3 regions of the Paenibacillus sp. MB22_1 genome follow, and region 3 is predicted to be linked to each of the others. Evidence: predicted binding sites of a transcription regulator. Region 3 holds the regulator's gene; each other region holds the start of a gene.
What was found. Region 3 encodes Rex, which represses fermentation and respiration genes when NADH is low (regulators of the CRP and FNR family bind a similar motif). Its sites were predicted from a motif close to TTGTGAAATATTTCACAA; they were not measured.

Region 1: the regulator Rex is predicted to act here: its motif matches at 2,597-2,614, upstream of nirB (nitrite reductase large subunit NirB).
Region 2: the regulator Rex is predicted to act here: its motif matches at 2,314-2,331, upstream of ACL02P_RS16230 (cytochrome ubiquinol oxidase subunit I).

The regions. Positions count from the first base shown of each region.
Region 1 covers NZ_JBLADV010000001.1:885,881-890,120, reverse strand. Annotated here, with positions in the region: gene nirD (nitrite reductase small subunit NirD) at 1-1, opposite strand, end outside; gene nirB (nitrite reductase large subunit NirB) at 34-2,466, opposite strand; gene ACL02P_RS03980 (hypothetical protein) at 2,706-3,419, opposite strand; gene ACL02P_RS03975 (FAD-dependent oxidoreductase) at 3,593-4,159, opposite strand; gene ACL02P_RS03970 (winged helix-turn-helix transcriptional regulator) at 4,223-4,240, opposite strand, start outside.
Region 2 covers NZ_JBLADV010000002.1:951,934-956,173, reverse strand. Annotated here, with positions in the region: gene ACL02P_RS16245 (ABC transporter ATP-binding protein) at 1-193, shown strand, start outside; gene ACL02P_RS16240 (hypothetical protein) at 197-1,867, shown strand; gene ACL02P_RS16235 (nitrous oxide-stimulated promoter family protein) at 1,854-2,234, shown strand; gene ACL02P_RS16230 (cytochrome ubiquinol oxidase subunit I) at 2,418-3,827, shown strand; gene cydB (cytochrome d ubiquinol oxidase subunit II) at 3,814-4,240, shown strand, end outside.
Region 3 covers NZ_JBLADV010000001.1:1,079,955-1,084,194, reverse strand. Annotated here, with positions in the region: gene ACL02P_RS04990 (hypothetical protein) at 1-20, opposite strand, end outside; gene ACL02P_RS04985 (DUF5590 domain-containing protein) at 275-760, opposite strand; gene ACL02P_RS04980 (amidohydrolase) at 821-2,119, opposite strand; gene ACL02P_RS04975 (redox-sensing transcriptional repressor Rex) at 2,116-2,760, opposite strand; gene dinG (ATP-dependent DNA helicase DinG) at 2,801-4,240, opposite strand, start outside.

The DNA of each region.
Region 1 (4,240 bases), 190 kb from region 3:
TGCACCATAACCCCTTTCCCTATGAACGCTGTATTAAAGCTGGCTGCTCACTTCTAACGAGTGATACAATTTGCCAAGCTGTTCCTTGTCGTTCAGCACTTTTTTCCATGGATCCGATACTTGCTTCAAAGCAAATTCAATCCGTTCCATCAGCGCTTTGCGGTTCTTGACATCGTCAACGACAACCGAGCGGATATGCTCAAGCCCCATCCGTTCCACCCACTCCGACGTTCTCTCCAGGTAGTTGCCGGTTTCACGGTAGTACTGCATCAGCGCGCCGCACACTTCAATCAATTCCTCATCGGTTTTCACCTTGCACAGCGAATCCGCCAAGCGCGGCTTGATCCCGCCGTTGCCGCCGATGAAGACTTCCCAACCGCCGTCATTGCCAACGATGCCGATATCTTTGGTGCACGACTCGGCGCAGTTACGCGGACATCCGTTTACCGCCATCTTGAATTTCGCCGGGAAGTCCAGCCGCTCGAATTTTCGCTCCAGCAGCGCGCCCATGCCCATCGAATCTTGGGTGCCAAAGCGGCAGAACTGCGAACCAACGCAGGTTTTTACGGTGCGCAACGATTTGGCATAGGCATAACCCGACGGCATATCCAGCTCCGCCCACACTTTCGGCAGATCCTCTTTCTTCACGCCGATCAAGTCCAGCCGTTGGCCGCCCGTGACCTTGACCACCTTAACATTGTATTTCAACGAAACATCGGCGATTTTCTTCAGATCCTCCGGCGTCGTGACGCCGCCGTACATCCGCGGCACCACGGTATACGTGCCATCCTTTTGAATGTTGGCATTCATCCGTTCGTTCACGAAACGCGAGGCTTTCTCATCCTCATGTGTATCCGGATAGATCATGCCCAGGTAGTAGTTGATGGCCGGCCGACACTTCGAGCAGCCTTCCGGCTGCGTCCATCCGAGCACGTTCATCACTTCTTTCGTTGTCTGCAGCCCTTTCGCCTTAATCTCGGCAACGATCTCGTCCCGGCTAAGCGTTGTGCAGCCGCAGATCCCCTGTTTCGCCGTTTGGGTAAAGCCGTCGCCAAGCACATATTGCAGGATTTGCTCGACGACCGGTTTGCAACCGCCGCAAGAACGGGTCGCTCCGGTGCTGGCCTTAATCTCGTCGACCGTCGTCATGCCCTGAGTCACAATGCACTCCACGATCGCGCCTTTCGTAACCCCGTTACAGCCGCAGACGATTTCCTCATCGCTCATCGTTTCGACCGATGCCTTCTTCTTGGTGCCGCCGCAGCAGCCCCGGCCTATCAGCGATTCGTACAACTCATCGGTCATCTCCGCGCCTTGCTTAATCAGCTTCTGCAGCTCAGCCGAATCTGTGATATCCCCGAACAGCACTGCCCCAACCAGCTTGCCGTCCTTCAGCAAAATTTTCTTATAGGTGCGTTTCCACTCGTCCTTGCTGACGATCACTGTATGCTCCGGTCCATCGATAAATTCACCGGTGGAGAATACATCCACGCCGGAAATTTTGAGCTTGGTCGATACGACCGAACCCTCATAAGGCGCGGTATCCACGCCGCTGATATGCTTCGCCAACACCATCCCCTGCTCGAACAAAGGCGCAACCAGACCGTAACAAACCCCGCGGTGCTCCGTACATTCCCCCACAGAATACACACCTTCAAGCGAGGTTTGCAGATAGTCGTTCACGACGATCCCACGGTTCACTTCGATGCCGCTGGCTTTAGCAACCGCAACATTAGGTCGGATTCCCACAGCCATAACGACGAATTCCGCCTCCAGCTCCGTCCCGTCGGCAAAGCGCAGGCCGCGAACCCGATGGTCGCCAAACAGCTCCGTCGTTTGTGCGCCCATCTTAAATTTGATCCCTTGCCGCTCCAACTCTGCTTTCAACATGCTCGCTGCCTGATGGTCTAACTGGCGTTCCATCAGATCTTCCATCAAATGTACAACCGTCACGTCCATCCCCAGTTGCACAAGGCCTTTGGCCGCTTCCAATCCCAACAGTCCACCGCCAATGACGGCCGCCTTCTTGTAGGTCTTCGCCGCCTCCAACATTTGCTTGCAGTCCGCGATGTCACGGAAGCCAACGACCCCTTCCTTATCGCTGCCTGGAATCGGCAAGATCAGCGAATTGGAGCCCGTTGCAATCAGCACTTTATCGTACGGGACGCGCAACCCATTATCGGCGACGACCTCTTTGGCTTCGGCATCAATCCGTTCCACTGCAGTTCCGACATGCAGGGTGATCCCGTTCTCTTTGTACCAGTTCAAATCGTTCAGCACGATATCGTCCAGCGTTTTGCTGCCTTCCAGCACATATGACAGCATAATTCGATTGTAGTTCGGATGCGGCTCGCTTCCGAATACCGTAATGTCAAATTTCGTAGTCAACTTCAGGATTTGCTCTACCGTGCTGATTCCGGCCATTCCGTTACCGATAACAACTAGTTTCTCTCGTTCCATTCCCATATCTTTAGAATGCCTCCTCCAATAAATACCTGGGTCTCATGCAACTTGGCGATAGTTAAAATTTGAAGTGCTCCCATGCTCCCAGTATACTTTTCAAATAAGGAGGGCTTTGTGATTCCATTCACATTAATTGTGAAAATTTTAACATACTTTTGTCATAACTTTTTCAATGTTCTGTAAAAAAATCCGCTCTCCCGGATGATCACCAGGATTACGGATCTCTAAGTTACATCGTACTTCTATTGCGTCGCCAAGGTAATCTCCACGTAGTCTTGCGGCTTTAATCTCATATCCAGGCCATTATCCAGCAGCTTCTTCCCATTCACTTTCAGGATCCATTGCTCGTCCTGCTTAGGGGTATAGCCGCCGACAGAGATAATTGATTTATGGTTAGGGTTAAACTGTACCAATCCACTGTGCTTCAGGAGATCTCGAACGGTGGTGTTATCACTGTATTTATGGACAAAATATTGCTTCTGACTGCCCCCGTCGATAATCAACAGCAAAGACGCCAGCGGAGGGATCGCTTCATAGCTGTCCACCGTCTTGACGTATACCAACAGCTTGTCGCCCATTTGCAGCTCCTGATCCCAGTTCGTAGGGGCGAGTTCCTTATCATTCAGCCGGGTTCCCCATTCCAATGCCGAATCCAGCGACACTTCCCCCACCGATTGAATGGCGGACTGGTCCTCTGTAAATTTGACAATCCCGCTGCTTGCCAAGGCATGACGTACCGTTAACCCGTCGATATAATCAAAATGCAGGTTACGCGTCACATCAGGGATAAAGGTGCCTCCATCAATCATTAATGTGATATCGTGGGGGTGTTCTACTTCTGTTGTCTGCGTCTCCGCTGGTGTCGGTTGATCCATAATCTGGCCGCGGGCGCACGCCGACGCGATTATGATTATAGCCAGTCCTGCCATACATCCAACGAACCATCGCCATCTCATGTACTTAGCCGCCCTGCCTTTCTCCACATCATTGTCCCCACTTCGGCATGATCCTATTCCTTCATCCTAAGCATACCGGACAAGGCGCAGGTTCTCAAATTTCGGGCATCCCCTGATTTTGCAAAAATAAAAGACCTCCCGTAAATAGGAGGCCTGTCGTATGTTCAGATGTCTTACTTAAGTACGTCGTGATCAACGTAGCGTTCGCCGTTCATTTCGCTGATCAACTCAATCGCGACCTTCGCGCCGTCGCCCGCGGTAATGATCGTATGCACGCTTACCCCGGCAACCGTTCCTGCTGCCCAAATGCGCGGAATGCTCGTACGGCCTTGGCCATCCGTAGCAATCACCGTTTTGATTCGAGGTTCGCGGCCTTCCTTCAGCTCCAAACCGATAGCGCTTGCAAGGTCGGTTAACGCGCCGGTGGCCAATATGATATGGGACGCTTCATAACTGCGGCCGGATTCGGTCTTCACCGTAACCGTTGAACCACCGTTCGTATCGATGTCAGTCACTTTCTCTTCAATGAACTTCGCGCCGAATTTCTCCGCTTGCTCCCGGCCGACCTTCAGCAAATCGGGTCCGGAAATGTCCTTCGCACCGTAATGATTCTCGATCCATGCCCGTTTGGTCATACTGGAGTTGCTGTCCAGAACGAGCGTTTCTTTACCTGCCTTCGCCAAGAAAAGTGCTGCACTAGCTCCTGCAGGTCCTGCTCCAATAACAATTACATCAGCCACACGTACACCTACTTTCTATGATATTCCATGCCGCCCGCTCGCCGGTAACGGCATGTTCGTTGTTTATTTAATCCACTCTTC
Region 2 (4,240 bases), on a different contig from region 3:
GGACGTGGTCGAGAAGATCAGCAGCCGGATCGTCCTGCTGGACGGAGGACGCATTGTGGCCGACGGCAGCTTTGACGAGTTAAAGGCCCAGAACCATGAAGGTTCGCTGGAACAGATCTTCAACCAGTTGACCGGATTTAATGAGCATCAGGATATTGCCAGCCGGCTTGTATCGATCGTGCAAGAGGTGTAGCGGATGGAAGAAATGAAGAGCTTGCTAGTGTTGGACCGGTTCCGTGGTGCATTCGAGAAGATGGGCGTGGATTATTCGGTGATGCGCCGAATCGTTCAGGTAAAGCTGGCGATGGATGCGAGAAGGAAGCCTACGCTGGCCAAAAGTTCAAATCAGAAGCGGAAACAGGATACCGCGGAGAGCAACCAGTTTCTGCGCTCGCTGTGGTTGTACGTCCTGTTTGGCGGATTTAGCTCGATGTTCGTGCTGATGGGGGACAATCTGCTGTTTCAGATGAGCATCTTGTTCGGCATTATGATGTTTATGGTCATGACTTCGATGATCTCCGATTTCTCCTCGGTGCTGCTGGATATTCGGGATCGGAGCATTTTGGCGACGAAGCCGATCAACCGCCGCACGCTCACGATGGCGAAGACGGTACATATTTTTATTTATTTGTTCTTTTTGACCGGAGCCATTGCGGTGATTCCGCTGGCGGTCGGATTATTCCGGCAAGGGATCGGGTTCTTTGCTCTGATGCTGCTGGAGCTGATCCTGATGGATCTGTTGATCGTGGTGTTAACCGCGCTGTTGTATTTGGTCGTGCTGCGGTTTTTTGACGGTGAGAAGCTGAAGGATATGATCAATTACGTGCAAATCGGGATGACAATCACGATTGCGGTAGGTTATCAGGTGTTGGTCCGGCTGTTCGACTTCACGGAGATGGACATCGTCTTCAAGCCGGCGTGGTGGCAGTACCTGGTGCCGCCGGTATGGGTGGGCGCTTCCTTCCAAACGCTGCTTCACCCGGGCGAAGGTATGACGTATGCCGGTCTGGCGGTGCTGTCCGTCGTTGTTCCGCTGGCCGCGTTCCTGCTGTACCTGAAGCTGATGCCGGCGTTGGAGCGGAACCTGCAGAAGCTGGCAGAACCCAGCGCGAAGAGCGGGCAGCGGTCGGGGAAGATGCTGCGCCGAATCTCCGATTGGCTATGCTCCACGCCGCAGGAGAGCGCCTTTTTCCGTTTCACCTGGTCGATGCTGGGAACGGAGCGTGAGTTTAAGCTGAAGGTGTACCCTTCCCTGGGCTTCTCTATCGTGTTTCCTTTCATCTTCTTATTCTCGAACGGACTCGATCAGGGCTTGGAAGGGATCTCCGGTTCCCGTTCGTATTTGTTCATTTATTTTAGCGGGATTATGCTGCCAACGCTCATCATGATGCTGCGTTACTCCTCCCGATATAAAGCGGCTTGGATCTACCGGACCGCCCCGATCACCAGCGAAGCGTCTATTTACAAAGGGGCCTTGCTGGCGAGCTTGGTTCGGCTTATGCTGCCTTTGTATGTGGTGGAGGCGGCGATTTTTGCCGTGCTGTTCGGAGCGTCCATTATCCCTGACTTGATTGTGGCAGGACTCGCGATGTTTGCTTACGCGATTTTTTGTTTCCTATGCATGCGCAAGGGACTACCTTTCTCTGAACCCTTTGAAGCGGCGGGGCAGCAAAACCAATCCTTTGTTTTCATGGGGTTGATGCTGCTGCTCGGCGGATTTGGCTTGCTGCATTGGCTTGCAACGTCGCTTCCGTTTGGGGTTGTGGCCTACGGGCTGCTGATGATCGCAGGGACGTGGCTGGGATGGAGACTGGCTTTTCGGACGCAGGGAACGAAGAAGGTGGCAAGACCGGATGGCAATGACTAAGAACAACGGGCCGCGAATTCGCCGGGAAAAGATCACCGTGACTCGGATGATCGCACTATATTGCCGTAAGGAACATGAGGACAGGGAACGAACTCCTAGGCGTGCAGCGGTTCATCATCCCGCGTCCGTGTTGTTATGTGACGAGTGTGCCGAACTTCACCACTATGCCGAGCAGCGGCTGGACCGCTGCCGGTTCGGTGAAGGGAAGACCACGTGCCTGACGTGCCCGGTGCATTGTTATGCGCCGATCCAGCGGGAGCGGATTCGCCGGGTGATGGCTTTTGCCGGTCCGCGGATGCTTTGGCGGCACCCGGTGTTAACGCTGAGGCACCTCCTTGATGGCGTGAAGAAAGGCCATTCACAGTAATTTCATAAATTGGGCGACCCTCAAAAAATGTTGATCTGATGCGGGTTTCAGGCCAATATTCGGAATTGTGACATATCTCATGTGATTTCTGTCACAAAATTATTACTTTTTCCCCGTTCGTTTTCATGGATCAGTGATAGAATTCACATTAGATAATAATTATTTGAAAGTAGGGGAAAAGAAATGCTGGATCCGATTGTGCTTGCTCGCCTGCAGTTTGCGGTGACAACGATTTTCCATTTCTTCTTCGTACCTTTGTCCATCGGCCTGGTGGTGCTGATCGCCATCATGGAAACGATGTACGTCGTGAAGGGCAAAGAAGAATACAAACGGATGGCCAAGTTTTGGGGGAAACTGTTCCTTATCAACTTTGCGGTAGGGGTCGTGACGGGGATTCTCCAAGAATTCCAGTTCGGGATGAACTGGTCGGATTACTCTCGCTTTGTTGGCGACGTATTTGGTGCGCCGCTGGCGGTGGAGGCGCTGTTTGCCTTCTTTATGGAATCAACATTTATTGGGCTGTGGATCTTCGGTTGGGATCGTTTGTCCAAAAAAGTGCACCTGTTGTGTATTTGGCTAGTTGCTTTAGGGACGACCGTCTCGGCGTTCTGGATTTTGGCCGCGAACTCGTTTATGCAACGTCCGGTTGGTTTCGAGATCAACAACGGCCGCGCAGAAATGAACGACTTCTTCGCTTTGATCAGCAACGGGCAATTGTGGGTGGAATTCCCGCATACCGTGTTGGGCGCTTTTGCCACAGGAGCTTTCTTGATCGCTGGGGTCAGCGCTTATAAATTGATGAAACGTCAAGATGTGGCGTTCTTCAAAAAATCGTTTACGATCGGCATTATCGTGGCCTTGATCGCTTCGTTCGCCACGGCGTTGTTTGGTCACCAACAAGCGCAGTACCTGGTGAAGACGCAGCCGATGAAAATGGCGGCTTCCGAAGGGCTGTGGGGCAAGTCGGGTGACCCTGCGCCTTGGACGCTGTATGCCCATATTGATTCGGACAATGGGAAGAACAATTTTGAGATCAAAATTCCTTACCTGCTGAGCTTCCTGTCTTACAGTAAGTTCTCCGGTGAGGTTAAAGGCATGCACGAGCTGCAGGCCGAATATGAACAAACCTACGGTCCTGGCGACTACATTCCTCCGGTACGGACGACCTTCTGGAGCTTCCGGATCATGATTCTCGCCGGCTGTTTGATGATCGTGCTTGGGATGTACGGAACGTATTTGGCATGGCGTAAAAAGCTTGAGAACCCCAAAAACAACTGGTTCTACCGTGTCATGTTGTGGTCGATTTCGCTGCCGTTTATTGCGAACACCTCCGGCTGGATTATGACGGAGATCGGGCGTCAGCCATGGACGGTATTTGGCTTGATGCAGACCGCGGATAGCGTATCGCCAAGCGTCACCGGCGGACAAATTCTGTTCTCCCTGATTGCCTTCACGCTCATTTATGGGGCGCTTGGCGCGGTGATGGCTTACTTGTTCGTGAAAGTGATCAAGAAAGGACCCAATGAGATCGCCATCACCAGCCGTGATCAGGTCGGGGATCCATTTGGTAAGGAGGGATATCATGTCTCTTAATGAGCTTTGGTTTGTCCTTGTCGCGGTGTTGTTTGTGGGGTTCTTCTTCTTGGAAGGCTTCGACTTCGGGGTGGGAATGAGCACCAAGTTTTTGGCCAAGAATGATATGGAACGCCGGGTTCTGATCAACTCGATTGGCCCGTTCTGGGATGCGAACGAAGTTTGGCTGCTGACCGCCGGTGGCGCGATGTTCGCCGCTTTTCCGAACTGGTACGCCACGTTGTTCAGCGGCTACTATACACCGCTTGTCGTTTTGCTTCTCGCCTTGATTGCGCGGGGCGTTGCCTTTGAGTTTCGCGGCAAGGTGGACAGCGGCAAATGGAAAGGCACCTGGGACTGGGCGATCTTCCTCGGCAGCCTGTTGCCTCCGTTCCTGCTGGGCGTTGTGTTCTCCGGCCTGCTGAAGGGCTTGC
Region 3 (4,240 bases):
GGTCCAATACGCAGTTTCACGTGATGCCCCCCTTATCTATATAAACTATCAACTCTGTGATATATATTCCCGTATATCAAAACTACAAATATGAGTATATCACATCGTATATCAAATTTCGAAGAAAAGTGTGAAGATATTTAAAAATGAACGCTAGTAGTTCTACCCCGAAATGCTACTTTTTCTCAAGCCAAAAAATAAAACGGTTCCGCGATTCAGGCTCTTCGCCTAAACAACGAAACCGTTTATTTATGATTGATCCATAGCCCCCCTGTCAGCGGTTCGGCAGGGTGAACACTTCCGGCAAAGCTTCGCCGGTCGTGAAACTGAAAAACCGATAATAATGGTGGTCCTTCTCTTTATAGAACAGCTGCCACACCAATTGGTTATTGTATATGCCTGGCAGCAGCCGAACCACCCGGATCCCCGGCAACGATTGTTTGATGATCTCACGCATTTGGCTCTCGGACTTGCCATCGGACAGCAAGCGTACCTCTGGATCATGTCCTTCCCTTAACCAGACCATCATTTGGCGGCCGGATGCATCCTCCCCTTGCACGACCCAGGTAACTTCATCCCATACCGACTTCCAAACCTTGTCGCCCCGGACGAGATCCGTCTCCTGCTTCGCCTGCTGGATAGCGGCTCTTTCGGCTTTCCACGTATCCTCATGAATGTATAGATAAAACCGGTGGAGACCCAGGAGCACGATCAACAGAATCACGAGGGACAGCAGGATCCATTTCGTTCGCTTCCTCAAGCTACTCTTCCTTTCCCTTCCTAAGCAAGCAGCCTCCTTCAGGAAACCGCGCGCCGCTCATTATCGTGCCAACAGTCCCTCAAACGCCGCTTGCGCCTCGTAGCGGATGCGTTCTTCATCCAGTGTCAGACAAGCACCGTGCTTGACTACCTGCTTACCGTTGACCCAGACATGCTCTACATCTTTGGCGCCAGCGGAATAAACGGTATGGGAGATATAATCCGTTCTCGGCAGGAAATGGGCTTGCTCCGTATTTAAGGCGATGATATCCGCCTTCATGCCAGCAGCCAGCTTGCCTGTATTTTGCAAGAAGACCGATTTCGCGCCGTATTCCGTCCCCATTTTCAGAGCTTCCAGCGCAGGAACCGCCGTTGGATCGCCGGATACGCCTTTATGAATCAGCGCAGCCAAACGAATCTCCTCCAGCATATCCAGGTTATTATTGCTCGCCGGACCGTCAGTACCCAGCGATACAACTACGCCCTTCTTCAGGAGTTCCGGTACGCGGGCGACCCCGCTGGCCAGCTTCAGGTTACTGCCTGGGTTATGCGAGATGGTAACGCCGTGCGCTGCCAAGATGTCGATTTCCTCGTCCGTCAAATGCACAGCGTGGGCAAGCAGGGTCGGGCGGGAGAACATCCCCAGCTTCAGCAAATGTTCTACCGGGCGGACGCCGTAATCGTTAACGTTCTGCTCTACCTCGGCGCGCGTCTCCGACATATGCGTGTGCATCGGCAAATCGAGATCATGGGCAGCTTGCACAAATTTCTCGATAAAGGCTGGCGGGCAGGTGTATGGTGCATGCGGCGACATCATCGTGGTGATGCGGCCTTCTGCCTTGCCGTGCCAGTTCTGAGCAAACGCGATCGCTTCTTTGAGCTTCTGATCTTGCTCTTCCGGGGAGCACAACCCGATGGCCCCGCGCATCAACACGGCGCGAATACCCGATTCCTCCACGACTTTGGCCACTTCGTCCATGTGATCGTACATATCCAGGAACGTCGTCGTCCCGCCCTTGAGCATTTCCAACACAGATAACGCCGTACCGGCATACACATCCGCCGCAGTAAATTTGGCTTCCATCGGCCACATTTTCTCCTGCAGCCAGGTTTGCAGCACCATATCATCCCCATAGCCGCGCAGCAGCGACATCGCCGCATGGCCATGGGTATTGATCAGGCCCGGCAGGAACAACAACCCTTTGCCGTCCAACGTTTCGGCGCCTTCCACGCCTTCCGGGCGCTCTTCGCCAATATAGCTGATCGTATCGCCCTCAACGAGCATATATCCGTGAATTACAGGACGGTCCGCATTTAAGACGGCAAACGTCCCGTTCTTAATTAACCATTTACGACTCATACGTTGCTTGTTTCCTTTCCGTCTTCCAAGTAGTAAGCCAAGCTCAGCAAATCAGTAGTGAAGTCAGCCGCATGGATCCGAACTTCCGGCGGAACCTTCAGAATCGTTGGCGCGAAGTTCAGAATCGCACCGATTCCGGCGGCAACCAGCTCATCCGCTACGCGTTGCGCCTCCGTATCCGGCACGGTGATGATGCCGATGCGGATATTTTTCGCCCGGACGGTTTCCGCCAGCTCTTCGATCGGCTGAATCGTGATGTTGTTGATCTGCTTGCCGATCTTAGCCGGTGAAGCGTCGAACACCGCAACAATCTTCATATTATCCTTCAAATACGCATTATAATTCGAAAGGGCTTGCCCCAGATTCCCGGCACCCACCAGCGCGACGTTAATCTGTTGGTCCAGATTGAGAATTTGTTGAATTTTTTCAATCAAATAAGCGACATCGTAGCCGATCCCCTTCCGGCCAAAATCGCCGAAATAAGCCAAATCCTTACGGATTTGCGCCGGATTGAGATCCAGCTTCTGTCCGAGCTCCTGGGAGGACACCGTTGGCACCTCCCGTCGGCTGAGTTCATTTAAGAAACGCAGGTAAACCGGCAGTCTGCGGACGACAGCGTCCGAAATTTTATCTGACTTCATGCTTGTTCCCCCTATTCTTCAATGCGATCTATGAAGCGGCTTAGGCTTCGGGATTTAACCATTCCGAGATGCGCGGAACCATCTGAGTTAATGGCATATGCTCCATCTTCGGTCCGGGCAAAGAGTATAAGAAATATTTTCCATAATAAGATTCCAGGATCCGGGTATCATAAACGATCACGATGCCGCGGTCCTGCGACGAGCGGACAAGTCGTCCGAATCCTTGCTTAAAGCGGATAACCGCTTGCGGGACGGACAGTTTCATGAATGGATTCTTCTTCTCCCGCTGCAGGCGTTCGCTCTTCGCTTCCATCAGCGGGTGGTTTGGCGGCTGGAACGGCAAGCGTACGATCGCTAAACTGGTCAGCGCCTCGCCAGGAATATCCACCCCTTCCCAAAAGCTGCTTGTCCCGAGCAGCACCGATGCGCTGTTCCCTTGGAACCGCCGGGTCAGTTTGGTGCGGCTGCCGCTGTCCATCCCTTGTCCGATCACCGTGATTCCCTCCGCTGCGAGCAGTTCCTTCAGCGGGTCATACACCTGCCTGAGCATCCGATAGGATGTAAACAGCACCAGCATGCGACCTTGCGTCGCCACCGCGGCATCCGCCAGCGATTGCACCAGCGTATGAATGAAATGGTCATCCCCCACGCTGCCCTTCACACTTGGAAAATCGCGCGGGATCACCAGCAACGCCTGATCGCGGTAGTTAAACGGCGAGGGCAGCATCGCTGTGATCAACCGATCCTCTTCCGCCGCCTCAGTCAAGCCAAGCTGCTCGATCATATATTGGAACGATTTATCCACCGATAAAGTCGCGGACGTCATTACGACGCTCTTCTTCCGGTCGAAGAAAAATTGCTTCAATTGAGCGCTGACGTCAATCGGCACCGCATACATTTGGAGCGACCGGCTACGGAAGTTCCCGTTCGCCTCCATCCAATAGACGGTGTCCTCGCTCTCCAGCTTCATGAAGAAGCGCAGCGCTTCCCGTTCCCCGGCTAAATCTTTAAACAAGCCGCTGATATCGGTGATCAGGCTCTCCGCTGCATAATCGTCCTGCTCTTCTCGGATTTCGGACAGGAGGCGCTCCCCTTTCCGAAGCACGTCGCCAAGACCTACGTAAATTTGATTTTCGAGCGCGGTCAGCGTCTCCCAATCCTTTGGTTTTCGATTCGGCAACAGCCGGTACACGAATTGCCCGGGATCGCCAGGGGCGGCGTCGCTGCGGTCAGGCATCAAGCTGAACAGCAGCTCGCTGAGCTTGTCCCAGCTCTCCTTCACGTCCACCAGCGTTGGATAGATTCCGTCGATGACTGAGCACCATTCTGAGGCTTTCTCCGCGCCCGACGCTTCAAGCGAGCTGCGAAGGTTGGCCAGCTGCCCCGTCTTGCTGTCTTTAAATAACCGGGTCAGCGTATGCACGACCGTAAAATACTTCATATGAATCCCCAAATGCTTGCCGGCCACATCCTCTAAATG